One region of the Planococcus shenhongbingii genome, then DNA from elsewhere that is predicted to be linked to it. Evidence: predicted binding sites of a transcription regulator. Region 1 holds the regulator's gene; the other holds the start of a gene.
What was found. The regulator LexA, encoded in region 1, represses DNA repair genes until DNA is damaged. The targets are predictions, from matches to a motif close to CGAACATATGTTCG.
Positions count from the first base shown of each region.

Region 2: uvrB (excinuclease ABC subunit UvrB) is a predicted target of LexA. The motif match lies at 12,937-12,950, and genes of this name have one in related genera.

Region 1 covers NZ_CP129235.1:2,499,078-2,514,403, reverse strand. Annotated here, with positions in the region: gene glnA (type I glutamate--ammonia ligase) at 1-1,114, shown strand, start outside; gene QWY16_RS12485 (YolD-like family protein) at 1,594-1,959, shown strand; gene QWY16_RS12480 (DUF6376 family protein) at 2,105-2,551, shown strand; gene QWY16_RS12475 (hypothetical protein) at 2,719-2,943, shown strand; gene QWY16_RS12470 (hypothetical protein) at 3,113-3,316, shown strand; gene QWY16_RS12465 (hypothetical protein) at 3,452-3,877, shown strand; gene QWY16_RS12460 (hypothetical protein) at 3,925-4,119, shown strand; gene QWY16_RS12455 (class I SAM-dependent DNA methyltransferase) at 4,201-4,932, shown strand; gene lexA (transcriptional repressor LexA) at 4,993-5,613, opposite strand; gene yneA (cell division suppressor protein YneA) at 5,780-6,097, shown strand; gene QWY16_RS12440 (YneB family resolvase-like protein) at 6,094-6,747, shown strand; gene QWY16_RS12435 (DUF896 domain-containing protein) at 6,805-7,038, shown strand; gene tkt (transketolase) at 7,126-9,129, shown strand; gene QWY16_RS12425 (YneF family protein) at 9,262-9,495, shown strand; gene QWY16_RS12420 (hypothetical protein) at 10,096-10,518, shown strand; gene QWY16_RS12415 (hypothetical protein) at 10,671-10,949, shown strand; gene QWY16_RS12410 (alpha/beta hydrolase) at 10,984-11,916, opposite strand; gene QWY16_RS12405 (hydroxymethylglutaryl-CoA lyase) at 11,932-12,831, opposite strand; gene QWY16_RS12400 (acetyl-CoA C-acetyltransferase) at 12,909-14,096, shown strand; gene QWY16_RS12395 (DUF3886 domain-containing protein) at 14,110-14,349, shown strand; gene QWY16_RS12390 (NUDIX hydrolase) at 14,457-15,074, opposite strand; gene QWY16_RS12385 (HAD family hydrolase) at 15,071-15,326, opposite strand, start outside.
Region 2 covers NZ_CP129235.1:1,193,180-1,208,505, forward strand. Annotated here, with positions in the region: gene QWY16_RS05905 (response regulator transcription factor) at 1-482, shown strand, start outside; gene QWY16_RS05910 (sensor histidine kinase) at 482-1,585, shown strand; gene QWY16_RS05915 (ABC transporter ATP-binding protein) at 1,488-2,261, shown strand; gene QWY16_RS05920 (FtsX-like permease family protein) at 2,233-4,170, shown strand; gene QWY16_RS05925 (fatty acid--CoA ligase family protein) at 4,338-5,891, shown strand; gene QWY16_RS05930 (S9 family peptidase) at 6,022-7,998, shown strand; gene QWY16_RS05935 (DUF5658 family protein) at 8,045-8,401, opposite strand; gene QWY16_RS05940 (enoyl-CoA hydratase-related protein) at 8,787-9,563, opposite strand; gene QWY16_RS05945 (ABC1 kinase family protein) at 9,666-11,282, shown strand; gene QWY16_RS05950 (YhjD family protein) at 11,415-11,780, shown strand; gene QWY16_RS05955 (competence protein ComK) at 11,909-12,463, opposite strand; gene QWY16_RS05960 (IDEAL domain-containing protein) at 12,638-12,877, shown strand; gene uvrB (excinuclease ABC subunit UvrB) at 13,021-15,003, shown strand; gene uvrA (excinuclease ABC subunit UvrA) at 15,010-15,326, shown strand, end outside.

The DNA.
Region 1 (15,326 bases):
GGATACTTGGGTCGTATTCCCTTGGATCACCGGGAAAGGAAAAGTCGCCCGCTTGATCTGCGACATTTACCGTGCGGATGGCACTCCGTTTGAAGGAGACCCACGCAATAACTTAAAACGTGTCCTTAAAGAAATGGAAGAGTTAGGATTCACGCATTTCAACCTTGGGCCAGAACCGGAATTCTTCTTGTTCAAATTGGATGAGCGCGGTGAACCATCGCTTGAACTAAACGACAACGGCGGATATTTTGACTTGGCTCCAATGGACCTTGGGGAAAACTGCCGCCGCGACATCGTATTGGAATTGGAAGAAATGGGCTTTGAAATCGAAGCTTCCCACCACGAAGTGGCTCCAGGGCAGCATGAAATAGACTTTAAATATGCAGATGCGATCAAAGCTTGCGATGATATCCAAACATTCAAATTGGTCGTTAAGACCATTGCACGCAAACATGGACTTCATGCGACATTCATGCCGAAACCGTTATTCGGTGTCAGTGGTTCAGGTATGCACATGAACGTGTCCCTTTTCAAAGGCAATGAAAATGCATTCCTTGATGAAGACGGCGACATGAAATTGAGCGAAACGGCTTATCAATTCATGGCTGGAATTCTTGAACATGCAAAAGGTTTCACTGCTGTCACTAATCCGACAGTAAACTCATACAAACGATTGGTGCCTGGTTACGAAGCACCTTGCTACATCGCTTGGTCAGGCCAAAACCGCAGTCCTTTAGTGCGTATTCCGGCTTCGCGTGGATTGTCTACTCGCGTTGAAGTGCGTTCAGTCGATCCTTCGGCGAACCCTTACTTGGCAATGGCAGTATTGCTTGGTGCAGGCCTTGACGGCATCAAGAAAAAAATGACGCCGCCAAAAGCGGTAGACCGCAATATTTACGCAATGAACAGAAAAGAACGCGAAGCGGTGGGCATCGAGGATCTTCCGCCAACATTATATGCTGCACTTCAAGAACTTGAAAAAGACGAAGTCATGACCAAAGCACTTGGGGAACACATCCTTAACAACTTTGTAGAAGCGAAAGAAATTGAATGGGATATGTTCCGCATTGCTGTACACCCATGGGAACGCGAACAGTATCTGAAGATGTATTAATAAAAGGCAAAACCGCTGGAACCTTAGGGCTCCAGCGGTTTTTGTGTTGTGTTGAAAGAGGGCAATTGGTCAAGTTCAGAGATACGATCAATTATTGAACAAGGAAATTTAAAAACGCTCCATGTATTCATCCGCTTTTTCCATGGATTGTTCTTTCGTTTACTTAAAAAAGGGATAATAAATGTCAACGGTGATCTGGTAATGTGCATGACTCAAACGTTCACTGACATACTTCTTGTCGGTATGGAAATAATGAGTCGAATAGGAACCCGAATAGCTCTTTCAAACAAATTCCGGCATTACCGAAAAAAACCAGAGACCATCAAAAGAATGAAAGTGGTTTGATCAACAAACTGAAAATATGGAATCGAAAGCCCTCATCTTGGAAATAGGCCGAAGATTTATATTTTTCTTGTAATAAGAACTAATGTTCTGTATAATGTTATTCAACAAAGAGATATGACAGGAGGGCGAAGGTTATGGTACTACTAAATAGAGAGCTGAAGCAAGCAGGCAATCCAATAGGCAAAAGAAATATCAAATGGCAGGGATTAAAGATGTCCGAACATATGAAATTCTTAAGCGAATGGTATGCAGAAGATAAACAGGAAAAGAGACCGGAATTAGATAATGAGGCAAAACATTTAATCCAGGAGGAATTGACGAGTGCGCTAATACGCAAATGCCAAGTTCGGATGCAATTATGGAAAAACCATGACCTACATTACCATGTCGGGAGAATAGTGGAAATGGATCCCGAGACGAGAACAATCGTCTTCGACGAGCCTTTTGGAATGAAACGGTTGCCAATTGATGAAATTGTCAAGATCATGCCAGTTGACTAAATGATAAATCCCGCTGGAACCTTTAGGCTTCGGCGGTTTTTTAATTGCCTTGAAGAGCACAAAGCAAGGGGACCGATTTTTAGGAAGTTGTTTTCGTCCGTGCTATACTGATACCATCAATAAAGCATTACATGGAGGACAATCGATGAAGAAAACATATATGGTATTACTGATGATAAGCGGTATGTTGCTTAGCGGCTGTTCTGCTCTTGAAGGCGTCAGCAATACATTGAATTACGCAACTGAAGCATCGGAATATGCCAATGAGGCGAGTGCTTTTGCGAAAGAAGTGCCTGATTTGGCAAAACAGGCAGTCAACGACGAACAGGCGGCCCAAGAACTCGAAACACGGCTGGAAGAAATGAAAGCGACAATTGAGGAGTTCAATAAACTCGAGGCTCCTGAAATTGGTGCGGATCTCCATCAGCAAGTGGTCAATCAGAACAATCGGGCGATTGAAGGGATCGATTTATACTTAGAGAATATTGAAAATGGAAAACTGGATTCAGAGGTGCTGAAGAATACGGAAGCATTTAAATCTCTTCAGGAAATCACCAGCATTGTGGAGCAAATCAAACAGCTGGGGAACTAACGAAGAATTCCGGTCAAAGGCCGCCCGCATTCACCTGCTGGCGGTCTTTTCATAGGAAAAAGAAAGCAGTGGCTTTTTAACTGAATTCCTGTAAATGCTGTCTTTACATAAAATTTTAAAGGATTATGCATAGTTGCTGAAGAAATTTTAAAGGAGGAGGTGAGAGTGTGAAGAAATTCGTCATCCAGTACTTTTTGGAAAAAGGCCTTACTGTAGAAAGAACGGTAGAAGCAGAGTCGAGAGAAGATGTGGCCACTATGGCTCTTTCTGAAAGCATCGTCCAGTATGAAGACGTTTTTGGAGAACTGAATATTTTTAATAAAGCAGACGTTAAATTGGTGAAAGTTAAAGATTATACAGAACCGGTCACCACTTCTAGAAGAGGCGGTTAAGAAATATGCCAAAGAATTTTATGTTATTTGGGAAAGCTCTTGAATGGGAAAAGATTATTTTCCTGAAATAAGGGTATATATAAAATAGATAGCCTTTACCTCTATTTAATAATCCGTACTGAATTTTCTATGGCAATCGCTGCCAAGAGGATTTTGTGGGGGTGATTAAATGAAAAAGGTCCAAGGAGTAAAAAGTTTACTGAGGTACCTCGAAGCAGCGGATTATCCGATGACTGAAGAGCGGGTGCAAGAATACATGGCCCAACGGAAGATTCCGCATAACCAGTCTTATGGCGATACGATTTTTTTTGATTTAAGCCATATTGATTGGTGGATAGCAGAACAGCGGAAACTGGAGAACAAAAATAATTAAGTTTTAACAACACCCTGAAGCCGGGTCCTTTTCAAGAAAAGAATTCGGGTTCGGGGTATTGTCTTGCCTAAAAAATGTAACTTTTTTGAATAGCGGACGTCTTAATGACGAGGAAGAAAATTGGAGGAGCCCTGGATGAAGATACTTAAGGTTTTAATTGTACTGCTTATCGTATTATTCCTTGGAGCGATTGGTGTGTATTATTTCGGCACTAATATGGCTTCAGAAAAAATTGTAGACGAAGCAACTGAAAAACTGGACACTAGCGGGCAAATGGAAAATATACAGTCGCGTGTGGAAGATGATCCTGAATTGTCAGGTTATATCGAAGAAGCAAAGGCGGCTGACGAAAGTTCCCTGCCATTCAATTCAACCGGACAAGCAACACGGGTATTGATCCAAAAAGTCGGGCTGACGGAATTGAACAATATTAAAAGCGGTGTCGAAAACGGAACAATGTCTCATCAGGAAGCCATTCAAAAACTGGAACAGGACTTGACGGAAGAAGAGATGCTGGCATTGAAAGTCATCGCCTATAAAGAGATCTACGGAAAACAATAAACGCTATCTATGGTAAACTGAAGAAAGTATACAGAGGAGGTCAGTGAATGAAAACATTTCAAGTAGAATTCTATTTTGACCAAGGGAATACAATTGTCCTATCTGTACAGGCAACAGATAAAGAAGCTGCTTTAGGTAAAATTCCTTCAAACGGAACTTACGATGTAATAGATGAAGCAAGCGGAAAAATTTATCGTATCACCATTAATCTTGTCAAATATATCGTAGTCAACGCATCTTGATAAAACAAGCATCGCTCTCGCAGCGAATGCTTTTTTTATACCTGAAAATAAGGGATCTTTAAGACAAGGGGATGAAGAAAAGTGGAATTCAAAGGCGCTAGTGCGTATGATCAGAAAGATTTTCTAAATCAGTATCTACAAAGGAGAAGCCGGGAAGAAAGCCCGAATAATGCGATTGAAAAACCGGTGATCATGGAACTGCTGGGAGAGGTAGAAGGGAAAAGCATACTGGATCTGGGATGCGGAGACGGCAGCTTTGGGAAAGAGCTGCATACGGCTGGAGCAAAGAGTTATATGGGTGTAGAAGGTTCTGCGCAGATGGCAACAATGGCGAAAAATAACCTGAAAGGCACCAATAGCAGCATTCTCCAGGAAACGATGGAAACGTATGCGTTTTCTCCGAATGAATTTGATTTTGTGACTTCCCGCTTTGCCATTCATTATGTTGCCGATATAAAAGAGCTGTTTATAAAAGTGCATCAATCCTTGAAAGAAGATGGCAAGTTTGTCTTTAGCGTGCAGCACCCACTGACAACTTCTTCTTTTGTCAGCAAAAAAGAAGGCGAACGAAAAGGGAATTGGATTGTGGATGATTATTTTAACGCAGGCGAACGAAAAGAGCCGTGGATTGATAAAATCGTCGTAAAGCATCACCGGACCACTGAGCAATATTTTAGCTCTCTCATCGAGGCGGGCTTTAATGTGGTATCGCTGCGTGAAGGCGAACCGAAACGGGAAAATTTCAGGAATGAGGAAGAGTATCAGAGGCGCAAAAGAATTCCTATTATGCTTGCGTTTTCCTGTGAAAAATAAAAGTGGAAAGAGAGGTTCATTCATAGAAAAAACGCTGAGAAAAAATTCTCAGCGTTTTAATTAGAGGATTTGGCGGTAAACGCCAACCACTTTGCCTAAAATAGAGACTTGATCGACGATAATCGGATTCATCGAGGAATTCTCAGGCTGCAAGCGGAAATAATTATCTTCTTTGAAAAAACGTTTCACTGTTGCTTCGTCATCAGCGGTCATGGCAACCACAATATCTCCATTGTTAGCTGTCTGCTGCTGTCTGACTACCACGTAATCCCCGTTCAAAATACCGGCTTCAATCATACTTTCACCCATAATTTCAAGCATGAAAATATGGTCATCTTCGGTACCGTAGGATTGAGGAAGCGGAAAGTATTCTTCTACATTTTCAATGGCGGTAATCGGCAACCCTGCAGTAACTTTACCGATCAACGGAACATGCAACACCGGGTTTCTTTCAATTAACGCATCTTCGGTGCTTATAATTTCAATTGCTCTTGGTTTAGTTGGGTCACGGCGGATCAATCCTTTGCTTTCCAAACGGGCCAGATGGCCGTGGACAGTCGAACTGGAGGCCAGGCCAACTGCTTCTCCGATTTCACGAACAGAAGGCGGATAACCTTTAGCACGAACTTCATCTTTTATGAATGTCAAAATATCTTCTTGGCGTTTCGATACCTTTTTCAACAGTTTCACCTCTTTTTAGTTATTCAGTATGTTTTTCTACCCATAGTATACCAACTTGGGATATGAAATGCAAACATAGGTTCGAATTTCTTTGTTGACAAAAACACCTGTTCGCATTAATATAAGAACATATATTCCGAACACACATTCTTAGGAGGCGGTTCATATGACAATCATTCAAAAAAACTCTTATTTTACAGCATTATTTACCCTTATACTTGTATTTTCAATTTTTTCGGTAATCACCCATAACAATGAAAAAACACAAATGAGCCATGTCCAAATTGAAAAAGGCGATACTTTATGGACTTTAGCGGAAGCATTCAGTGGAGACACCCCTCATCAGCAATGGATCGATGAAATTATGAAGGAAAACGGATTAACCACTGCTAAAATCGTTGCAGGCCAATCACTTAAGATTCCCAGCGACCAACTCAAATACACCCCTGATGAAACCATCAAGCTGGCAGGTGACGCAGAATGAAAAAAACTGCGTTAATTTATTGCCGGGTCAGCACCACGAAAGATACACAGGAAACTTCGCTCGAAAGACAAGAAGAAGAGCTGCTGAAATTTGCATTTGAACAAGGATATATCGTCGATCAAATATTTTCCGATCAGCATAGCGGCTATGAAATGGACCGTGAAGGCTTACTGGAAATGCTGAACTGCATAAAGACCGAAAAAATAGCTGCTGTTTTTATCCAGGACGAAACCCGTCTTGGACGAGGGCATGCCCGCATCGCCCTTTTGCATGTCATGAAAAAATACGGCGTTGAAGTCTACACTTTATCTGACCAAGGACCGATTGCCTTGAATGATATGGATGATATGGTGCTGGAAATTTTAGCGATCGTCGAAGAATACCAGCGGAAAATACATAACGCCAAAATTAAACGAGGCATGAAACGTGCAGTTGAAAACGGCTATAAACCCGAAAAGAATTTGAAAGGGAAAGGCAATCCGGAAGGACGGGAGCGCCTTGATTTGCCAATCGACCAAATCGTCAGCCTGAAAGAAAACGGACTGACATTCCATGAGATTGCAGTTACATTGCAGGGATTCGGCTACCAGGCGAGCAAAGCGACTGTCCATCGCCGCTATAAAGAATTTGAACAGATGAAACAGGGCTAATATATTGCAGAAACCCATCTTCTTTTGTACGATATGTAAGTAGAAAGGTGGGATTTGATGTTATCACCCGATAAATTAAATCGAATTAATGAATTATCGCGTAAATCCAAAAGAGCAGGACTGTCGATAGAAGAAGCGAAAGAACAATCTTTATTGCGTCAAGAATACTTGCAGACATTCCGGAAAACGATGCGCGGAACCATTGAAAACGTAAAAGTGATCGATCCGAATGGCGACGATGTAACGCCAGAAAAAATTAAGAATATCCGGGAGAACAAGTATTTAAATTAATACTTGTTCTCTTTTTCGTTGTATTCTTTTCTATTGTTGACTACACTAGAAAGGGATGAAATTTTGTTCTAGAGAGGATGTTTTTTTATGTCAAACCATGCAGATCAACTTGCAGTGACTACGATTCGCACACTTTCCATTGATGCTATCGAGAAAGCTAATTCCGGGCATCCTGGATTGCCAATGGGAGCAGCTCCTATGGCTTACACATTATGGACGAAACATATGCACCATAACCCTAAAAATCCTAAATGGTTCAACCGTGACCGTTTCGTATTATCAGCTGGACACGGTTCAATGCTTTTATACAGCTTGCTTCATTTGAGCGGATATGGACTTACATTGGATGAAATCAAAAACTTCCGCCAATGGGATTCGAAAACTCCCGGACACCCTGAATACGGCCATACAGAAGGCGTTGAAGCGACTACAGGACCACTCGGCCAAGGAATTGGGATGGCAGTAGGAATGGCTATGGCAGAACGCCATTTAGCGGCTACATACAATAAAGAAAACTTGAATATTGTTGATCATCATACATTCGCTTTATGCGGAGACGGTGACTTGATGGAAGGCGTTGCCGGCGAAGCGATTTCACTGGCTGGCCATTTGAAATTAAATAAATTGGTCGTCCTTTATGACAGCAATGACATCTCATTAGATGGCGATCTTCACATGAGCTTCTCCGAAGACATTAAGAAACGCTTTGAGTCTTATGGCTGGAACTATCTGCGTGTTGAAGACGGTAACGAAATGGACGATTTGTCTGAGAAAATCGCGCAAGCGAAACAGTCATCTGACAAACCGACAATCATCGAAGTGAAAACCGTCATCGGATACGGAGCTCCAAACAAATCCGGTAAAGCGGATGCGCACGGTGCACCACTTGGCGAAGCCGAAATGAAACTGGTAAAAGAATACTACGAGTGGACCTTCGACCAGGATTTCCACGTGCCGGAAGAAGTATACGAAACGTTCAAACAAGCAACTGAAGAACTGGGCGGCAACGCTGAAGCGGCATGGAACGAGTTGTATGCTGAGTACGAAGCGCAGCATCCTGAACTGGCTGCACAGCTTCAAAAAGCAATCAAAGGAGAACTTCCAGAGAACTTCGATGCTGATTTCCCGACTTATGAAGTTGGCAAAAAGCAAGCTACCCGCGCTTCTTCAGGCGATATGGTCAATGCTATCGCGAAAGCTGTTCCTTCATTCTTTGGAGGCAGTGCGGACCTTGCCGGATCAAACAAAACAAACATCAAAGGCGGAGGCGACTTTGACGCTGAAAATCCAACCGGGCGCAATATCTGGTTTGGGGTACGCGAATTCGCAATGGGAACTGCCTTAAACGGTATGGCGCTTCACGGCGGCCTGCATGTGTTCGGCGGCACATTCTTCGTATTCAGTGACTATGTACGCCCGGCAATCCGTTTGGCAGCATTGATGGGCCTTCCTGTAACTTTTGTATTCACTCATGACAGTGTAGCGGTAGGAGAAGATGGACCAACTCACGAACCAGTTGAGCATTTGGCTTCGCTGCGCGCTATGCCGAATTTGAGCGTTGTCCGCCCTGCGGATGCAAATGAAACAAAAGCGGCTTGGAGATTGGCTTTGACTGCGAAAACGGCTCCAACTTTATTGGTTCTTTCGCGCCAAGACCTGCCTGTACTAGAGCACACGAATGACTTGGCAGCAAGCGGAGTTGAAAAAGGTGCTTATGTGGTTTCGCCTGCCGAAAACCCGCAAGCTTTGCTATTGGCAACCGGTTCTGAAGTGAGCCTTGCAGTAGCAGCTCAAAAACAATTGGCTGACGAAGGAATTTCCGTTTCTGTTGTATCGATGCCGTCTTGGGATCGTTTCGAAAAACAAGACAAAGAATACAAACAGTCGGTTATTCCGAAAACAGTCAAAAAACGGTTGGCAATTGAAATGGGCACTTCATTTGGCTGGGAACGCTACACAGGCGATGAAGGCGATATCCTTTCTATTGACCGCTTTGGCGCCAGTGCACCAGGCGAGCGCATCATGAAAGAATTCGGCTTCACACCGGAAAATGTTGTGGCTAAAGTCAAGAATTTAATTAACGAACAATAAAATGACATAAAAGCGGAAGCTGTAAGATGCTTCCGCTTTTATTATTTTGATCTTATGGTCATGTGCACGATTTTATAGTATAATCCATTGTGGTGCACTACTTATTTATGCAACACGAAGGAGGTAACATGAATGGCTACTTGGATCTGGATCGTAATCGTTATCGTGGCGTTGATCGCAGGTGTTGCGCTTGGCTTTTTCATCGCTCGTCAATATATGATGAAGTATTTGAAAGACAATCCACCGATTAATGAAGAAATGCTGCGCATTATGATGATGCAAATGGGACAAAAACCGTCTCAGAAAAAAATCAACCAAATGATGGCTCAAATGAATAAAGCTTCTAATAAACCGGCTAAAAAATAATTTATTAAACTAAGTAGTATCAAGGGTGACAGTTTAATTTTTGATTAATGTTAAAGTGAAGGAAGCTTTATTTATGGGAATATCTCTATTCAGAGCGTCTAGGGTGAATTTTCGTAAGTTTTTCATTCATCATTGGTTTATCCTTCATTTTGCCACTACAAGACCACTTTCTCTGTTGAAACTAAAGCAGAGAGGTGGTTTTTTCTATGGAATTAGAAGATGTATTGAAGTAATATATGTGTCACTGTGAATCAAAGAACTTTACTCATAGACTATGATTAACAAGTGACAGGAAATGAAGCAGTTAAATATATTTTAATTTGTATATTTAGATACATTTAGAATAAATACATTCATAAATAACCGAAGGCTCTTCAAAAGCAACTAGCTTACAATAAAATTATAGTGTTTTATTACCCACAATTTTTTTTATTAATTCAGTAATAAAACACTTTTAAGTGGCTTAGCTGTTGGTTCAAAGTAAAGCTAGTCTCATTTAATTCTATCACAAAAAATCTCTTCCTTTAGGTCCTGTTAATTTTCTGACTTTTCAATTAAAATGGTATTTAATACAGTAAAAAATTGCAAGGAGGAGAGTACATGACTAATTCTATTGAAAAAAATTTTGAATTGGCTGGTTTGTATGAATATATCCGAAGTCGATTGTCTGCTGTCGGTTTGTGGATTCATAATGAAAATGCCAAAGAAACGCTTCAATTTTTCAAAAACGAAAAATCTTTCTTGTTGAGAGAACGTTATCTTGGTGCCATTCAGTATGAAGGAAGTGCTGATTTTTCAAAAAAAGAGCCTCACACTGTTAGTTTTCGGTTTAAAAGAAGCAATCTAACAGACGCTTTAAAAAATGATTTAGAAAAAATCATAACATTTCGGTGTGATAAAAACAAAGGACCATCTATTAATCCTTTATCGGAATCTATTGCTTTTAAATTTAAGCAACTGGGAGAAAATGAGAAATCAACCATAGATGAAATTATTCGTACATTAAAAGAACATTTGAGATAACTTGAAAAGTGTTGTCTTATATCTAGATAGCGGTTTTCAAGTATGGCGCATTATAAAGTATTCAATAGAGATGCGCTTTTTCTCCCTGCGTTTCAAATAGCAGCAAAACAGGGATATGAAAAGAAAACAACTAAAAACGGGAGGGGAATAGTATGCCTGAACAAGAAGAGTTCGTTTTCTACATGCCAGTGATTGAAAAAGAAGAAACGAAGGAAAAAGAAAGTTTCACTACGCAAATGGAAGGCGTCGGCAAAGTTTTGCCCGTGTCGATGGAGCAGATCAATGAAATGGTGAAAGGGTTGTCGGACTATACTTTGGATACAATAGAGTTGCATGTTAGAGGTGTAGCGAGAACAGGCCCGATGGTTGAGTTTTTCATCGGAGCAGAAGGAGAAGCAGGGCTAAAGCTGGTTTTAAAAAAAAAGAAATAAGTCGAAGCAAAAAAGCACTCTCATGGAGTGCTTTTTACATTTCTGAAGTCATCAAGCCGTTTGCGTCTAAAAATTCTGCAACGGTTTTTTCGTATTCTTCCGGGTATTTATTATAAGACTGGGCATGCGCTCCTTCAGCAAAAAAATTGATCGCTTTTGGGTCGGGCTTTATATCAAACATTTCCTGTGACATTTCCGGCAGGACGAATTCATCCTCCAAACTGTGGATGAAAAGGACCGGGTTTTTGATGTGAGCCACCGCTTCTATCGGCGAAACAGTTGAAATGGAATAGCCATCGCGCAATTTCATAAAGACAGCTGCAAGCTTTAATGCCAGTGATGAACGAATTGGCTGGGTGGTCTTCATGACATGCAGGATTTGTTTGGAGATATCGGAATAAGCACAGTCAATGACGTAAAATGCTGCCGTGTCTTCCATGCCTGCGTATAAAAGCGTAGTAGCCCCGCCCATCGACTCGCCGTGGATGCCGAAAAATAAATCAGGTCCCACGTGCAGTCTTAATGCTTCTACTACAGCTTTTAAATCGAGTTTTTCGTAATGGCCGAAACTGGTGGTTTTCCCGCCGCTCTCTCCGTGCCTGCGATGATCGTAGACGACCGAATTAAATCCAAGCCGTTCGAACATGCGGGCGTATTTAAATGAGTTTACTTTGGTTTCTGTGACGCCATGGCAAATGACAACGTATCGTTTCGTGTCATGCGGTTCCAGGAAAATGGCTTTGATGGGATAACCGTTTTCAGACTGGATCCATCTTTCGCTTTTTTTCACTTGGGCGTACCACACTTCATCATAGCGCTTGGCAGAAGTTTCACGCTCTAAAATGAGATTTTCGTCTTTTTTCTTCATATACATCAAGCGATTGCTAATGACAAAGCCAATGACAGCGGCTGTTAAGGTTAAACCAGTTGAAACAATGGCCGAAACCTGCAGCAGTCGTTTCTTCATGGCAGACTACCTTTCCTATGCCTGGTTTTGATAAAGCCGGTACATCCCGGTTTGAACCGGATTTGTCACATGCGGTTCAATTGACTGGACAGCCTCGCATAATAAATCCAGATTGATGCCTGTCTCAATGCCCATGCGGTTCAGCATATTGACCACATCTTCTGTGGCTACGTTTCCTGTAGCACCGGGAGCAAACGGGCAGCCTCCAAGTCCGCCGGCAGATGAATCAAAGCGGTCGACACCGGCCTGCAAAGCAGCAAAAATATTCGCCAGCGCCATTTTTCGTGTATCGTGGAAATGGGCAGTCAGCAGCACATCCGGAAATGCTTCTTTTAATTGCTGGAACAATTCGTAGCTTTCAGCTGGCGTTGCCATGCCTATGGTATCGGCAACACTTAATTCATCCACGCCCCAGTCAACAAATTGATGGCATAAAGCCAATGTATCTTCCGGTTTAATGGCACCTTCGAATGGGCAATAGAAGGCTGTTGAAATGCAGGCACGGACAAAAACGCCATCCTGCTTTAATTTTAAAATAAGCGGTTTTAATGCTTCCATGCTTTCATCCGTCGTTTTATTGATATTTTTCTTGTTGAACGTATTCGACACCCCGACGAATACCGCGACAGCTTGAGCTCCGGATTCCAGTGCGGCATTGATGCCTTTTTCGTTCGGCGTCAAGACGAACTGCCGGCCGATTTTTTCTACATTGGCCATAATGTCTTTGGCATCAGCCATTTGGGGAACCCATTTCGGTGATACGAATGATGTCAATTCCATTTCCTGAATGCCTGCTTTTTGCAATCTCTCGATAAATTGCAGCTTATGCTCAGTTGAAACAACTTTTCCTTCATTTTGAAGTCCGTCCCGTGGCCCTACCTCGATAATCGTTGCATTATTTGGTAAAATGAACATAGTATCCCTCCTGATTCCATTTTAGCCAGTGCAGGGAGAAAAGAGCAAACGGTAAACAACCAAATAAGGGGGAAATCATTGTGTCACAAGAAGTCGTTATTGTCAGTGCAGTTCGTACAGCAATCGGTTCGTTTCAAGGTGCGTTAAAAGACGTGCCGGCTACCAAATTAGGGGCAATCGTTATCAAAGAAGCGGTTGAAAAAGCCGGAATCACACCTGACCAAGTATCAGAAGTGATCATGGGCAATGTTCTTCAGGCAGGGCTCGGCCAAAACCCGGCACGCCAAGCGTCAATGCAGGCTGGGCTTCCGGAAACCGTTCCAGCGATGTCGATCAATAAAGTCTGCGGTTCGGGATTAAAAGCCGTGCATTTGGCGTATCAGGCGATTTATGCCGGAGATGCAGAAATCGTGGTTGCCGGCGGTATGGAAAATATGAGCCAGGCTCCGTATTTGATGCAAAATGCACGCAGCGGATTCCGCATGGGCGACCAAAAAGTGGTCGACAGCATGCTGGTTGACGGTTTAATGTGTGCATTCAATGATTATCACATGGGCATTACTGCTGAAAATCTATGTGACCGCTACGAAATTACACGGGAAGAACAAGATGAATTTTCAGCCCGTTCACAAGCGCGTGCAGCAGCGGCAATTGATGGCGGGAAATTTGAAGATGAAATCGTGCCAGTGGAAATTCCACAGCGTAAAGGCGAGCCGGTTATTTTCAAGACAGATGAATACGTGAAACGCGATTCCACTGCTGAAAAGTTAAGCAAATTACGCCCAGCATTCAAAAAAGACGGCAGCGTAACAGCTGGCAATGCATCGGGCATCAATGACGGAGCAGCAGCAGTTGTGGTCATGTCAAAAGCGAAAGCGGATGAACTGGGGCTTACGCCGCTTGCGACAATCGCGGCGAACGGCAGCGCTGCAGTTGATCCGGCAGTGATGGGAATCGGTCCTGTCCAAGCGGTAAAAAATGCCTTGAAAAAGGCAGATTTATCTCTTGAAGATATTGAATTGATTGAAGCAAACGAAGCATTTGCTGCCCAATCTATTGCAGTCGACAAAGAACTCCATTTCAACCATGATATTTTGAATGTTAACGGCGGAGCAATTGCCCTCGGCCATCCGATTGGTGCCAGCGGTGCGCGCGTATTCGTTTCCCTTCTTCATGAAATGCAGAAACGTGACGCGAAGACAGGACTTGCCACATTGTGCATCGGCGGAGGCCAAGGTGTAGCGACAATTGTAAAACGCCCATAAGGAGAGACACGGTATGGCTAAGAAAAATACTTCAAAGAAAAACTCACCAAAGAAAAAAGAAGAAACAGCCAGCATATTGCCTGAAGATATTCTGGCAAAACTGCAGGCCACGAAAAAAGAGCTGCTGAAAGAAGAACAGCAGCGCGAAGAAGAAAAAGAAGCACAAAAAGTGTTTGAACGACAACAGAAGGAAAAGAACTTGTCGTTTGCGGAACTGCTGGAGCGGCACGGCGATAAAGGGAATAAGTTTTAAAAAGAAGCAATGTTACAAAATGATTTTATGAGTTTCAATAACCCTCTTCATCAAACCTGAAAAGGAAAGATGAAGAGGGTTATTTGTAGCTTATCAAGAATTTATTTCTAATCAAAGACGGTCTCTTTATTTGGATCGTTAAGGAACTCAAACAGCATTTCGATTTGGGACTTGGTATTTCTGCTTTCTGAAAGCTTGGGCAGATTAGTTTCTTTATAAAAATCCACGCCTTTCGTTTCCACCCCATTCTCAGCATTTCCGCCGATAATGTCACATTGTATAAAAATCTTATAATAATGATAAGGCTGAGGCGAGTGCGGATGCTTGTTCATGTCAAGCACCGCCAGAAGCTTAACCGGTACCGCATCAAATCCGGATTCCTCTTTGATTTCCTTGACAATGTTTTCGGCAGGGGAAAGGCCGATATCACAGAATCCGCCAGGCAAAGACCAGCGGTTGTCGATGTTTTCATGCACCATCAGAATTTTTCCGTCTTTGAATACGGCTCCGCGAATATCCAGTTTAGGGGTTTGGTAGCCGGCATCATTTGCAAACAAGTCCTTGATTTTCTGCATTTCCAAGTTGGTGTGCTCGTTGATAATTTCCACACTGATTTCCCGAAGTTCTTCAAAACGCTCCAAATCATAGACGTTTTTTGAAAATGCCAATCCTGCTTGGGACAGTGATTGGATTCTTTGTGCCCAATGGAGCCATTTCGTGCTCATTTAAATCCCCCTTCCATCGCTTCTCTAAAATCATGGACTGTCTTAAAAAGAAACGAAGGAGCCGCGGCGAATTCCAAGGTTTGATAGTCTGGGAGCCACTGGACACCTATCGTTACGACATTTGCTGCAGTTCCGGCTAATATATCCGCATCACTGTCCCCGATAAAGATGGCTTCATCAGCTCTGGCGCCTAATAATGGCAGAATTTTTAGCACCCCTTCCGGATCCGGCTTAGGGTTCACCACGTCATCT
Region 2 (15,326 bases), 1.3 Mb from region 1:
GTCCTATTTTATTCATATCTGCCCGATCCGGAGAAATGGATCAGGTATTTGCTTTGGAGAATGGCGGAGATGATTTCATCACGAAACCTTTTCACTATGAAATCGTCCTTGCAAAAATAAGAAGCCATCTGCGCAGGGCCTATGGGGAATATGCACCGAAGCAAGAAGAACGGTCTGTAAAAGCGGGGCGCATCGCTTTATTCCTTGAACGAATGGAGCTTCATGTCAAAACAATTATCATCCCATTGCAGAAAAAAGAATGCACAATTATGGAATTGCTGCTGTCCCAGTTTCCGAAAGTAGTGACGCGTGAGCAGCTGCTGGAAGAATTATGGGATGATCAAGCTTTTGTTGATGAGAACACATTAAATGTAAACATGACGCGCGTCCGGAAAAAATTGGCTGACTATGAAGTGCTTTCATCAATCGAAACAGTTCGGGGATCCGGGTATCGCTTGCTGATTCATGAGGAGGAACTGTAATGTTCCGACTGTTCTTTAAAGAGCACGCAGCTTTTATCGTCTTTCAAGTTGTCTTAGTGGCTTTTATCATGGCGCTTTATTGGCTGGATGGCTTTCGCAATTTGGATACAGCCATTTATTCTTTTGTGATTAGCACGCTATTAGTCGGTACTTTTCTGGCTGCCCGTTTTGTTAAGAGATATCATTTCTACCGAAAAATCCTGGCCATTCCGGAAAACATGGAACACGCGATACAACGGGAAGGAAAATCACCTGAACAGCTTCAAAGTGAAAAATATTTACAAGAGCTGTACCGTCTTTACCAAAATGAAGCGCAGGCCCTGTATGCTTCCCAAAAACGCCATTTGCAATTTATGAACCAATGGGTGCATCAGATGAAAACGCCTTTATCCGTGATGCAGTTATTGCTGCAGGAAGAAGGGGAACTCGACAAAAACAGCGTCCGGGAAGAAGTGGATCGCCTGAAGTCAGGGCTTGATACCGTCTTGATGAATGCGCGTCTTGATACATTTGAAGAAGATATGCAAATTGAACAAATTTCTCTGCGCACCTTGGTGTCAGAAACCATCACAGAAAATAAACGTTTGTTCATTTCTAAACGCATTTACCCTGAAATTGATATGGCGGAAGACTGTATGGTGGCGACTGATAAAAAATGGATGAAATTCATTTTTAGTCAGTTTTTGACCAATGCTTTAAAATACACATTTGAACCGAATAAAAAAGTGTACATTCATGCAGAATGTGCAGATGGCCATGCCGTTTTAACCATTCGAGATGAAGGCATCGGTATCCCATCATCCGATTTGCCGCGCATCACAAAAGCTTTTTTCACTGGCGAGAATGGCCGGAAAATAGGGGAATCGACCGGTATGGGCTTATATTTGGCCAAAGAAGTATGTGAAAAACTTGGGCATAAACTAGCTATTTCCTCAGTCCATGGACAAGGCACGACGGTATCGGTGTCGTTCTACAACCAAGACATACCAACAGGAGGAAAAGACGATGTCGTTATTGAAAATCGACGAAGTGACGAAGGTGTACGAGGGGAAAGTCACACATCGGGCATTGAATCAGCTGAGCTTCGAAGTGGAAAAAGGTGAGTTTCTCGCTGTTATGGGACCATCCGGCAGCGGAAAAACAACGTTGCTGAATTTAATTTCCACTATCGATACACTGACTGCTGGTGAAATTCTGATTGATGGGGTTAATCCGCATCGCCTGGATAAAAATGATTTAGCATTATTCAGAAGACGCAAACTCGGCTTTGTTTTTCAGGATTTCAATTTGCTGCAAATGCTGACAGTTGAAGAGAATCTTGTCTTGCCGCTGACGCTCGATTATATGCCGACCAATGAAATGGCATTGCGGGTGCTGGAGCTTGCCAAACGGCTCGATTTGACTTCGATCCTTCATAAACGCCCCAACGAAATTTCAGGCGGGGAAGCACAGCGCACGGCAATCGGACGTGCACTTATTCACAAACCGGCCATTATTCTGGCGGATGAACCGACGGGCAACCTGGATTCAAAAGCTTCCCGTGACGTTCTGGACTTATTGTCAAGAGTCAGTGCCAACGAAGGTGCTACCATTGTGATGGTTACCCATGATCCCATCGCCGCCAGCTATTGTGATCGGGTCTTGTTTATCAAAGACGGTGAATTTTTCAATGAAATATACGGCGATGAACGCCGCCAGACGTTCTATCAAAGAATCTTGAATGTTCTATCCTTGCTTGGGGGAAATGTGAATGACCTTTCGGCAACTCGCTTACCATAACGTCCTTCGAAACCGGCGGAGCTACGCCGCTTTTTTTCTGGCCAGTGTTTTTTCCGTTATGGTGTTTTTTGTTTACTCGATGTTTATTTTTCATCCGCTTTTTAAAGAAGACGGACTGCAGGAATTAGCCGTCCGCGGCATGTTCATCGCAGAAATTGTATTATATGTTTTCACACTGTTTTTCTTATTGTATTCCATGAGCGCCTTTTTGCAGGCACGTTCTAAAGAATTTGGCATTCTGATGCATTTGGGGATGACAAAAAAACAATTGAATAAATTGATTTTCTTCGAAACAATCATTCTCGGCGCTGTCTCGACTATAGCTGGGATTGCTCTAGGTTTTGCCTTCTCCAAGTTCTTCTTTATGATAGGACGCGAAATCATGGAACTGGAATCCTTGCCGCTCTATGTGTCTTGGAAGCCTTTTGCTTTGACTATAGGAGCGTTCACCAGTTTGTTCATCATCATTTCCTTTATCAGTGTTGCGTTTATCCGGACAAAAGGAATCTTGGATTTGCTGCAGGGCTATTGGAAAACGGAAGAAGTATCAAATGTGTCAAAAGTATTATCAGTTCTTGGAATCGTACTTCTTATATGTACATATATTTTAGCTTCCATTGTGACTGATAAAACCGTTTATCAACTGGCAGTGATCATACCGCCGCTTGCCACGCTCGGAACTTATTTGTTTTTTACCCATTCGATTCATTCGCTGCTGAATATATACAAGCGGAAAAAAGGGGTTTACTGGCACAAAACACGTCTTGTCTCTCTTGCTGAAGCTTCGGTGAAACTAAAAGACAGCGCTCAGATGTTTTTTATCGTGACGATTGTGTCGACAGTCGCTTTCTTGACAGTAGGAACATTGGCTTCCTTCATGTCTTATACAGGAGATTTCCGTGAATCCAACCCATTGGGACTGGTTTATATTTCATTCCAGGGCAATGAAGCAGAGCAGGAACACATAGAAGGGCTGACTTCGCAATTAGAAGAAAAGCAATTGGCATATGATCTGGTGCCCATTCCTATAAAACGCCAAACTTCAGCATTAACTGGGAATGACGTGGATATTGTCCCGGCCTCACAGTTCAACCGTTTGGCTTTTGCGCTCGATTTTGAACCGGTTTATCCTGAACGAGGGAAAGGGCTGTTTATTCCATACTCAAGAGAATCGTTAAAAGAGTTGGAAAATCTGACTTCCCAAACCACTTTAGTGGAAAGCGGCATTTCGCTGTCGATTGATGAAGTTTATCAGCGGATTATGTTTCCGAATCATACGATGAATGTAAACAGCATCGTCGTTAATGACGAGGACTATGAAGCAATAGATGAACCGCTTGCTGGCTATGCACCAGGAGAATCAACTTTTACTTATTATGCTTTTGCTGTTCCTGAATGGGAGGAAACAGTGACGATCGGTGAAAAATTGACTGAGCTGATGCAACAAGCGATAGCAAAGGCGGATTTCAGTAATGTGAATTTCTTCTTTGAAAACCCTGGGGAAGATTATCGATGGTTCAAGTCGTCCTTTGCGATTCTCTTGTTCATCGGTGTGATGGTAGCGGCTGTATTCTTGCTGGCAGCCGGCAGCTTTATTTACTTCAAGCTTTATACAGGGCTCGAACGTGACCGGAAACAATACTTGCTGCTGGTCCGCCTTGGCATGACAGAAAAGGAACTCGGAAAAATTGTCAACCGGCAGCTGATTCCTCAATTCTTTTTGCCTTGGGCAGTAGCGTTGCTTCACAGTACATTCGCTTTCATCTCACTTCAAGTAGTATGGGATGAATTTGCCGAATTATCGATTTTGGGCGAAATGGTCCTCGTGTTGAGCGGCTTTACAGTTGCTCAAATCTTGTATTTCTTTTTAATACGCTGGCGTTACATCGCCCATCTGCAAGCATCGTAATTTTACGATGCTTTTTTTGTTCTGGAGAAAGTTGAAAATCGTTTTAGCCTCTGTCCCTTAACTATGCAAAATTACGAACCTTATTGTATTGTCTGAACATTTATTTTATAATGAATACAAAGTAAATTATGAATGAGTATTCATTCAACGCGAAAGAGGGATGGGAAATGAATTTAGGGAAGCTTGTTCATGAAATTTCACAGCAAGATCCAAGCAAGACGGCGTATCATTTTATGGGGAAAGATACATCGTACGGGGAGTTTGATCAATCCGTTACAAAATTCGCAGGAGCATTGAAATCACTGGGAATCGAACAAGGGGACCATGTCGCATTTTTGTTAAGCAATACACCGCATTTCCTCATTTCGTTGTACGCGACTATGCGATTAGGAGCGACAGCTGTTCCGATTAACCCGATTTATGCACCTGATGAAATCGCTTACATACTGAAAGACAGTGATGCAAAAGCAGTCATTGCACTCGATGCTCTCTTGCCGCTTATCGAAAAAGCTCATCTGGCGCTGCCAGCGGTTTCTTCTTTTATCGTTTGTGAGACTGCCCCGGAAACGGCAGCCAAGCTGGCTGAATTGCCGGCAGATGTAAAAGCGAAAGTGCATGCATTTTCAGACCTTATCCGTCAGCCGGGATCGTTGGAGCAAACCGTCGAGGTGCAAACAGATGACAATGCAGTCATTTTGTACACATCGGGGACGACTGGCAAGCCGAAAGGTGCCATGCTGACGCATGAAAACCTTTACTCAAACGCACGCGACGTGGGTGCTTACTTGGGCATAACGCCTGACGACCGGGTAGTGGCCACTTTGCCGGTGTTCCATGTTTTTGCATTGACAGTCGTAGTAAATGCGCCTCTGATGCAAGGAGCCACTATTATTCTAGTGCCGCGCTTCAATCCGAAAGAAGTTTTTGAAGCGATCAAATCACAAAAGGCGACGATTTTTGCCGGGGTGCCGACCATGTTCAATTTTATGTACCAGTTCCCGGAAGCTCAGACAGCCGATTTTGAAACAGTCCGGCTAGCCATTTCAGGCGGCTCTGCGATGCCGGTCGCGCTGCTTCACAATTTCGAGGAAAAGTTCAAGGTCCGCGTTTCGGAAGGCTATGGTTTATCAGAAGCTTCACCGGTGACTTGCTTTAATCCGATTGACCGCGAACGCAAAGCCGGTTCGATCGGCACATCGATCATCAACGTTGAAAACAAAGTCGTCAATGAACTCGGGGAAGAAGTGCCGGCCGGCGAAGTCGGTGAATTGATTGTCCGTGGCCCGAATGTGATGAAAGGCTATTACAAAATGCCGGAAGAGACCAATGCCGCTCTCCGTGACGGCTGGCTCTATACAGGCGACTTAGCCCGGGTTGACGAAGAAGGTTATTTCTATATTGTGGACCGCAAGAAAGACATGATTATTGTTGGCGGCTATAACGTGTATCCGCGTGAAGTTGAAGAAGTGCTGTTTGCCCATCCAGGAGTCTCGGAAGCCGCTGTTGTCGGTTTGCCAGACCCAAATTTTGGCGAAGCTGTCCATGCTTATGTCGTATTAAAAGATGCTTCAGTGACTACTGAAGACCTGCAGACATATTGCGTTGAACATTTAGCCAAATACAAAGTGCCAAGGCATTTTGAGATTCTGGAAGATCTGCCGAAAAACACAACCGGCAAAATTCTTCGCCGTTCTTTAAAAGAGCAAGCATTGAATAAATGATAGAATGGCTTCAGCAATTAATGCTGAAGCTTTTTTGTTTTGGACTTGATTGAAAAAACTGACAGTTTTCCTTATACTAAAGAAACAAGTATTGCGAGTTTCGAAATAGATTTCACTAGGAGGATTTTCATTGAAAAAAAATGCAGTAGAAATAAAAGACTTAACAAATTTAGTGTCAGTCACAGATCCCCATATCTCACCAGATGGTACGAGAGCATTATTTATCCGGACTCATATGGACGAAGAAGAAAATACATACGTTGGCCATCTATATCATATTCATTTGGAAAGTGGAAAAGTGATGCAATGGACGCATGGCAAAGAGCGGGTTTCTGCTCCGGCATGGTCAGCGGACGGCAATTATGTTGCTTTTTTATCTACACGCGATGAAAAAAATCAATTATATGTAATGCCGTCAACAGGCGGGGAAGCACGGGCAGTGACCGATTTTGAAAAAGGAGTCGATGCGTTCCTTTGGTCGCCATGCGGCAAAAAAATCTGGTTTAATGCGCTTGCTAAAGAAGGGAAGACTTTTACAGACAAAGAAGATAAAGATGAAAAGAAAAAGCCGGAACCGGTTTTTGTAACAAATCTGAAATATAAAATGGATGGCATGGGCTTATTGCCGATGGACTTTCATCGCCATATCGGTGTAATTGATATCGATTCCAACGATGTTGAGCAAATTACGGAAGGCAATTATCATTATGGGCTGGAAGCAGTATCACACCGAGGGGATAAACTGGTTTACGGCGTAACACGTGAAGAAAATCTTGATTTCGTTTTCCGCCAGCCGCTATATCTGTATGAAGTCAAAACAAAAAAAGAAATTCCGATAGTGGAAGAAGAAGGTTATTTTGACGGAGCTGCTTTTTCCCATGATGATTCGAAAATCGCTTTTGCGGGGAGCACCCGCCAATTTGAAAACGCCACACATTCGAACATTTATATCTATGATGTTGCACAAGAATCTCTTTTCTGTTTGACAGAAGGTTTGGATGCTCCGATTGGCGATTACGTCGTGGCGGATTTCCAGCAAGGTGCAAATGCTCCGGCAGTGGTGTGGACAAAAGATGATCATTTGTATTTTCAAGTTTCCGCCATGGGAGATGTACGTCTATACTTTGCGTCACTTGATGGCGCCGTTTACCCTGCCTCTCCGGAAATGGAGCATGTTTACGGCTACGACATTTCAAAAGATGGTGTATTCGCTATAGCGGCAATCAGCACTCCGGTAAATCCGGGAGAGTTGTATAAATTGACCATTGCCACAGGCGAACGCCAAGCATTGACCGAGTTCAACAAGACATATATAGAAGAAACTGAATTGATCGAGCCTGCTTCAATCATGGCAGAAGGAGATAAGGGCTGGGATGTACATGGCTGGCTCATGAAACCGCGCGGCTTTGAAGAAGGGGAGAAATACCCGCTTGTGGTCAATATACATGGAGGGCCGCATGCTATGTATGCCAACACGTTTTTTCATGAGATGCAATTGCTTGCTGCACGTGGTTTCGGTGTGTTGTACGTCAACCCTCGCGGCAGCCATGGCTATAGCCAGGAATTTGTCGATGCAGTGCGTGGGGACTACGGCGGATCCGATTACCAGGACATTATCAAGTCCCTTGAAGGCATGATCGAAGAACATAGCTGGATTGATGCAGATCGACTTGGTGTCACCGGCGGCAGTTACGGCGGCTTTATGACGAATTGGATTGTCGGACACACGGACCGTTTTAAAGCGGCTGCCACACAGCGTTCAATTTCCAACTGGGTGTCATTTTTCGGAGTATCAGACATCGGCTATTATTTCAGCGACTGGCAATTGGGCGCTGATATGACGGATGTCGATAAGCTGTGGCAGCATTCCCCGTTGAAATACGCGGGAAATATAAAAACGCCTTTACTGATTTTGCATTCCGAAAACGACTACCGATGCCCGATTGAGCAGTCTGAACAGCTTTACGTAGCCTTGAAGAGCATGGGCAAAGAAACTGAATTTGTGCGTTTCCCTGAAGCCGACCACAACTTGTCGCGTACAGGAAAACCGAATCTGCGCTTTGCACGCCTCGAACAGATTACCGGTTGGATGGAGAAGTACTTATAAGAGTTAAAATCTCAAGAACGCCCGACTTCTGTTGGGCGTTTTGCTTTTATAGACCGCTATTCATCTGGATGATGAACATGAAATTATGAACCATGACAACAAAGGCAATCCAGCTGGCATGAAGAAACAAAATCAGGGAGTATAAAACATTAGCGGAAATTAGCAGGTAGCGCCAGTGGCGGGAGTGATTAGAAATGAATGGCGTAAAAAGCAAACTGAAAAGGCAAAGGGATAATAGGAACTTGATTGTTAGAATGGAGAAAGGAGAAAAAGAGCTTAATAAGGGATTGCCTTCTGTTATATAACCAAACTTGATGCCACAGAAAGTCAGGATTCCATCGAGAATATTCAAAATGCCCAGTATCCAAACATAAATTTTTAATGGAGTGTTTTGCTCAGCCATAACTATGCTTCACCTCTCGCATTTATTGAAATCATTTTAGAATAAACTCTTTTTGTCCCAGTTAACGGTTATTAATATAGAAGTACCCATTTGTTTTACTATTCAGACGTACAATTAGACTATAAGAAATTTTTTTAATTAAAAATATTATTTTTAATAGTTAATTTATCCTTCAAAATGCTAGGCTGCTTAAAGGCATTCTGTAACTTATAAGAATTTATGTATAAAAGCCTTTTGACCATAAGTAAATTGGCAGTGAATAGAAAAAGAAGGAGCACTCCGAAGAGATGCTCCTTCTTTTTATGGGTTTTCTTCAAGTTGTCTGCGTCAACACAACGCCAATCCAAAAGCCGTGCATCCAGCACGGCTTTTTTCTGATCCGATATTATTTCCCTTTAAACACAGGTTTCCGTTTTTCACTAAATGCCATCAATGCCTCTACACGATCCTCTGTCGGAATGGTCAGCTCGTAAGCTTTCCGTTCGATATTCAAGCCAGTTTGCAAATCAGCGTTCATGCCATTTTTGATGGCGAATTTCGCTTGCTGCAATGCGATCGGGCCATTGGCGAGCATCATATCAGCGAACTGGGCAGTGACCTCAACCAGTTCAGTGCGAGGCACCACTTTGGTGACGAGCCCATAGTCCAGCGCTTCAGCCGGCTTTAAGCGGCGTGCCGTCAAAATCAGTTCCATCGCTTTTGACTCGCCGATCAAACGCGGCAGCCTTTGTGTACCACCGGCTCCTGGGATGATGGCAAGGCTGGTCTCGGTTAACCCGAGAAGCGTATCATCCGTGATGATGCGGAAATCGCAAGCGAGTGCCAGCTCCATTCCGCCGCCAAAGGCAAAACCGTTAATCATGGCAATCGTCGGCTGCGGCAAGTTTTCAATCGTCGTAAAAACTTCACCAATTTTAAAGATATTGCGCTTCACATGCTGTTCAGTCAGCGTCTTGCGTTCTTTCAAGTCGGCTCCGACACTGAACGCCTTTTCTCCAGCGCCTGTAAAGATAACGACGCGGATATCCGGATTGATCCGGATCGCTTCGACCACTTGGCTCAGTTCAGCCAACATGTCATAGTTGAAGGCATTCATGGAATCCGGCCGGTTCAATGTGATGAAGGCCAAATTGCCATGCTGTTCGTAATGAATTGTGTCCATTTCCATCCCCCTTTTAATCGTTCCATCCGTTAAAAACATACCACTTTTTGGACTATTCCGCCATCAGACTCTATAATTAAGCGCAGAGAGGGGACTTTTTTTATGAACCGTATCGCTTTGATCCGCATTTATCGGATTGTTTATATGGCCATCAAATTTTACACCCAAGCGATGCTTTTCCAGCGCCGCTACCGCGGAAATTGGAATCCGCTTGTTGAAGAGAAATGGGAAAAGCTTGTCACGAAGCAGGCAAAAAATTATAAAATTTTGGCCTTGAAGCTTGGCGGGCTTATGATTAAACTGGGACAATTTTTGTCGACGCGGGCGGATATTATGCCTCCGACATTTCTTCAGGAACTCGAAGGTTTGACAGACCGTGTACCTTCAGTGTCACGCAAAAAAATCGTTTCTGTTCTTGAAAAAGACTGGAACTCTCCATATTCCAGTTTTTTGACTGATTTATCGGATGCTGCTGTGGCCTCAGCCTCTATCGGGGAAGTTTACAAAGGCGTACTGAAAGACGGAACCGAAGTGGCTGTAAAAGTGCAACGGCCTGGAACAGACCGTATTTTACGTGCTGATTTTCAAGCGATGCGGATTGTTGTTTGGATGTTGAAAACGTTCACGCCACTGTCCAAACAAATCGACTTCCGGCAATTGTACCGGGAAATGACCGAAACAATTGGAGCAGAGTTGAACTTTTTGCAGGAACTTCAAAGCGGCCGCTCATTTTCCGACCGTTTCAAAGAGACGGAAGGCGTTCGTTTTCCAATTTATTTTGACGATCTCTCAACGCGCCGCGTACTGGTAATGGAGTGGATCGAAGGCGCGCGCATAACCGACCTCGCTTTTATTGAGAAACATAATCTTGATCGCCATGCCATCGCAGAACGGCTGTTTATTTTATTTTTGGAACAGGTCCTTAATGGCGGCCAATTTCATGCCGATCCGCATGGCGGCAATATTTTGTTGAAACCGGACGGCACTATTGTGCTGATAGATTTCGGCATGACCGGAACTATTTCCAAGTCGGACGCCCAAGCAGTGCTGCGGATAGCTGAAGGCATCGTTTTCCAAAATTACGATCAAGTGCTGGATGCCCTTGAAGAATTGCGTTTCCTGTTGCCGAATGCGGATCGGGATCTTTTAGCAGACACCATTGCGCGGCTGGTTGCAGCGTATCAGTCTAATGAATTGATGCAGATGGACAGTTTTGTTGTAGAGCGCTTGCTCCGCGATATACAGGATATTGTCCGGACGCAGCCTGTCCAGCTGCCTGCTGAATTTGCATTTTTTGGCCGGGCTACATCAATTTTTATAGGTGTTCTCCATGTTCTGGATCCCGCTATTGATTTATTGGCGCTCGCCCGGCCCCGCATATTGGAATGGGCGGCTTCTCAAAAAGAAGGCAAGCGGATTATTGGCAAAGAAGACGTGCTGCGCTGGGCAATCAATGCAACAGGCCCGCTCCGCGTTCTTCCGCAAAAAATCATCAATTATCTTGAAGAGCCGGAACGGATGCGCCATTACTTGGAAAACCGGGATGGGCGGCAGCGGGAGCATCAGCGGGATTTACAGAGCCGGATGTTCGCCGGGATTTTCACGATTCTATCGTTTACAGGCATATCGATGGCTGTCTGGTTTTCACATGAAGCTTTTATGTGGGTTTCATCCATTTTCTTTGTCGGTTCACTATGGGTTTACCGGTCGATTAAATAATAGATAATGATAAGATAAAAAAATCTGTGCCAAGAGCGGCACAGATTTTTTTGCTTTCAAGTCTTGCAATTTACTGAATTCGGAGTAGAATTAATAAAGAGAACAAACGTTCCCTTTTGAGGAGGTGTAAAAATGCCGTTGATCTCACAAGAGGAAATTGCCCATTTTGAAAAAGCCATTTATTTGCCGATGGTTTTAATCATCTTGGAACGTGACCGTATGTTATTCGAAAAAGGATCTTTTAAACTAAAGAGGCCGTATATTGAATTAGTGGATGGCGCCATCAAGCAGGTTCATAAAGAACTGCAGGAAACAAAAATCCATATGCGCAAGCACCATATGAAGATGATAAAAGGCACTGGAGATGATACATTCACCGAATACGTATTTTACCATGGGGGGTATGAAGACCACCGGCGCTATTTGAATGTGCGTTTGCGCAACCGGGTAGAGGAATTGCTGCGTGTTTATTTAGCGATGTCTTACCAGGAAATTTAAGGTGTTTTTATAATGGAGGTCTTGGCAGTGGGCAGATTACAAAGAGGCAGAGCTATACATACAAGAGCGTGATGCTTAAAAGGCTGCAGCAGTTTCAGTCTGTCTCTTTGTTATTTCAATCGGAAAACTCAATCAAGAGGATGTTGTCTTCTGGGGGGATATCTGCGTTTCGTCAAATATACCATTTGATGCTGATGGACTTGCTGGGCATTTTTAAAAAACCTGCGCAGAGAACCTGCAAAAGAATGCTGGTTTCTTAACGCGACAGGAGACACATCAAGTGGGACAGCTACACCATTGCTTAAGGAAATTATGCTGCCTTTTCCTGTATCATCGCTTTCGACTAGCTCGACAGCATCAAAGTTGAACCAAACCGATTCTTTGTTTTTCGGAGAGTGAGTAGGAAAGAACAGAAGCGGATTGCCGTAATACTCACCGATGATAATGGGGGGCTTATGTTTGACGCGAACTGCTTTTTGAGAATAAAGAGTGGCGCTTTCCATCGATCCTCTGTAGAAAGTACAAGAAGAACTTACAATTTTATAAACCGATTCTTCCACAATGAATTCACTTCGATCTTCAATTACACGTGTCCACGTTCGATGTCCGTCTATATACGGCAAAAGTGCATATGTATTGCTGCACACCGTATATGAAGAGGGATTATGATTCTTATTGCCCATTAACTTATACCCCCTAAATTTACTATACATAAATATTGTAACAACAAATGGAAGATTAGCAATGGCTTAGTCTAAAAATAAAATCTTTTCTATTTCATTAGAATTTTCAAAAAACATTTGATTATTGATAGACTTTTAATGTATACTAATGAAAAGCATTCGGGGTGATGAAGAATGGAAAACTATTATTCTTATGCTGACTTCATGAAAGCGATGGCTCAAACAAAGAAAATTACAGAAGCGGAAAAACTGCTCAATGATATCTATTTGGATTTGTTTTTGAAGCATGTACACCGCTCTCAGCAAGAAGAACAGCTCATGACGCTTATCGACCAAGCCCTGGACACTAATGACCGTGAAGCATTCGCCAACTATTCAGCCCAATTGCAGGCTTTAAAATGCGATGAAGAATAACGAAAAAACCGCTCCTCAGTGAGCGGTTTTTTTATTTTGTCTAAAAAAAGACAAGCAAAAAAACATACGTTCGCTTTTTGTTAGGGGAATTTTAGGGCATATGATAAAATAGAGAGAGTGAAACAAACAGGAGGACATCAATTATGAAACAGGAATTCAAACTCCAGGCCCCTTATGAACCTGCAGGTGATCAGCCTCAAGCAATTGCGGAGTTGACTCAAGGAATCATAAACGGCAAGCGCTGCCAGACTTTGCTTGGAGCAACAGGCACTGGGAAGACCTACACCATGTCAAATGTGATTCAGCAAGTGAAAAAACCTACATTGGTCATGGCCCATAACAAAACCTTAGCAGGACAGCTTTACAGTGAATTCAAGGAATTTTTTCCGGATAATGCGGTTGAATACTTCGTTAGCTATTATGATTACTATCAACCGGAAGCCTATGTGCCGCAATCCGATACTTATATAGAAAAAGATGCCAGCATCAATGATGAAATCGATAAATTGCGGCACTCGGCGACAAGTTCGCTGTTCGAACGGGATGATGTCATCGTCATAGCTTCGGTATCGTGCATATATGGCCTCGGTTCGCCAAAGGAATACCGTGAACTTGTAGTATCCCTTAGAAAAGGAATGGAAATCGAGCGCAATCAGCTTTTACGAAAATTAGTCGACGTTCAATATGAACGCAACGACATCAACTTTATCCGTGGAACTTTCCGGGTACGGGGAGATGTAGTGGAAATCTTTCCGGCATCCCGCGATGAACGCTGTTTGCGTGTTGAGTTTTTTGGAGATGAAATTGACCGGATCCGTGAAGTGGATGCTTTGACGGGTGAAATCATCGGCGAGCGGGAACATGTTGCCATTTTCCCGGCATCCCACTTTGTTACGCGGGAAGAAAAAATGGTCAAAGCCATTGAGAACATCGAAGCGGAACTGGAAGAGCGATTAAAGGAAATGCGGGCAGAAGATAAGTTGCTCGAAGCCCAGCGCCTCGAACAGCGCACACGCTATGACTTGGAAATGATGCGCGAAATGGGCTTTTGTTCAGGCATTGAAAACTACTCCCGCCATTTGACGCTGCGGCCTCCAGGTGCTCAGCCTTATACGCTCATTGATTATTTTCCGGATGATTTCCTGCTGGTAGTGGATGAAAGCCATGTAACCTTGCCGCAAGTCCGCGGCATGTTCAATGGGGACCAGGCACGCAAAAAAGTATTGGTGGATCACGGATTCCGTTTGCCTTCGGCTATGGACAACCGGCCGCTGACATTTGATGAATTCGAAAAGCATATCCACCAGGCTGTTTTCGTATCAGCGACGCCAGGCCCTTATGAGCTTGAACATACACCGGAAATGGTGGAACAAATCATTCGGCCGACAGGACTATTGGACCCGACCATTGAAGTGCGTCCGATAGAAGGGCAGATTGATGACTTGATGGATGAAATCCGGCAGCGCACCGAGCGCAATGAACGGGTGCTTGTAACGACATTGACAAAAAAAATGTCCGAAGATTTGACGGCGTATTTAAAAGAAGCAGGCATAAAAGTCAATTACCTGCATTCGGAGATTAAGACGTTAGAACGGATTGAAATCATCCGGGAATTGCGGATGGGTGTTTATGACGTTCTTGTCGGCATTAACTTGCTTCGGGAAGGACTCGATATTCCGGAAGTCTCCTTGGTGACCATACTCGACGCAGACAAAGAAGGCTTCTTGCGCTCAGAGCGTTCACTTATTCAGACGATGGGGCGCGCTGCGCGAAACTCCAATGGCCATGTCATTATGTATGCGGATAAAATGACCGATTCAATGCGGAAAGCGATTGATGAAACGACTCGCCGGCGTACCATACAGGCCGAATACAATGAAAAACACGGCATTACACCGATTACCATACAAAAGAAAATCAGGGATGTTATTCGGGCTACTACAGCAGCTGAAGAGACAGAAGAATATGTTTCAAAAGCGGCAGCAGGCAAAAAACTCAAAAAAGAAGACCGCATGAAACTGATTACGCTGCTGGAAAAAGAAATGAAAGAAGCGGCAAAAGCGCTCGATTTCGAACGGGCAGCCGAACTTCGAGACACTGTGCTCGAATTGAAAGCGGAAGGGTGATAAAACTTGAAAAACCAGGAAATACGTATACAAGGTGCGCGTGCACATAATTTGAAAAATATCGATGTCGTCATTCCACGGGATCAGCTGGTGGTAATGACAGGTCTTTCCGGGTCAGGCAAATCTTCTTTGGCATTTGATACGATTTATGCAGAAGGACAGCGTCGGTACGTCGAATCGCTGTCTTCTTATGCCCGCCAATTTCTTGGGCAAATGGACAAACCGGATGTCGACTTGATTGAAGGATTATCGCCGGCAATATCGATCGATCAAAAAACAACGAGCAAAAACCCCCGTTCTACTGTAGCAACGGTAACAGAAAT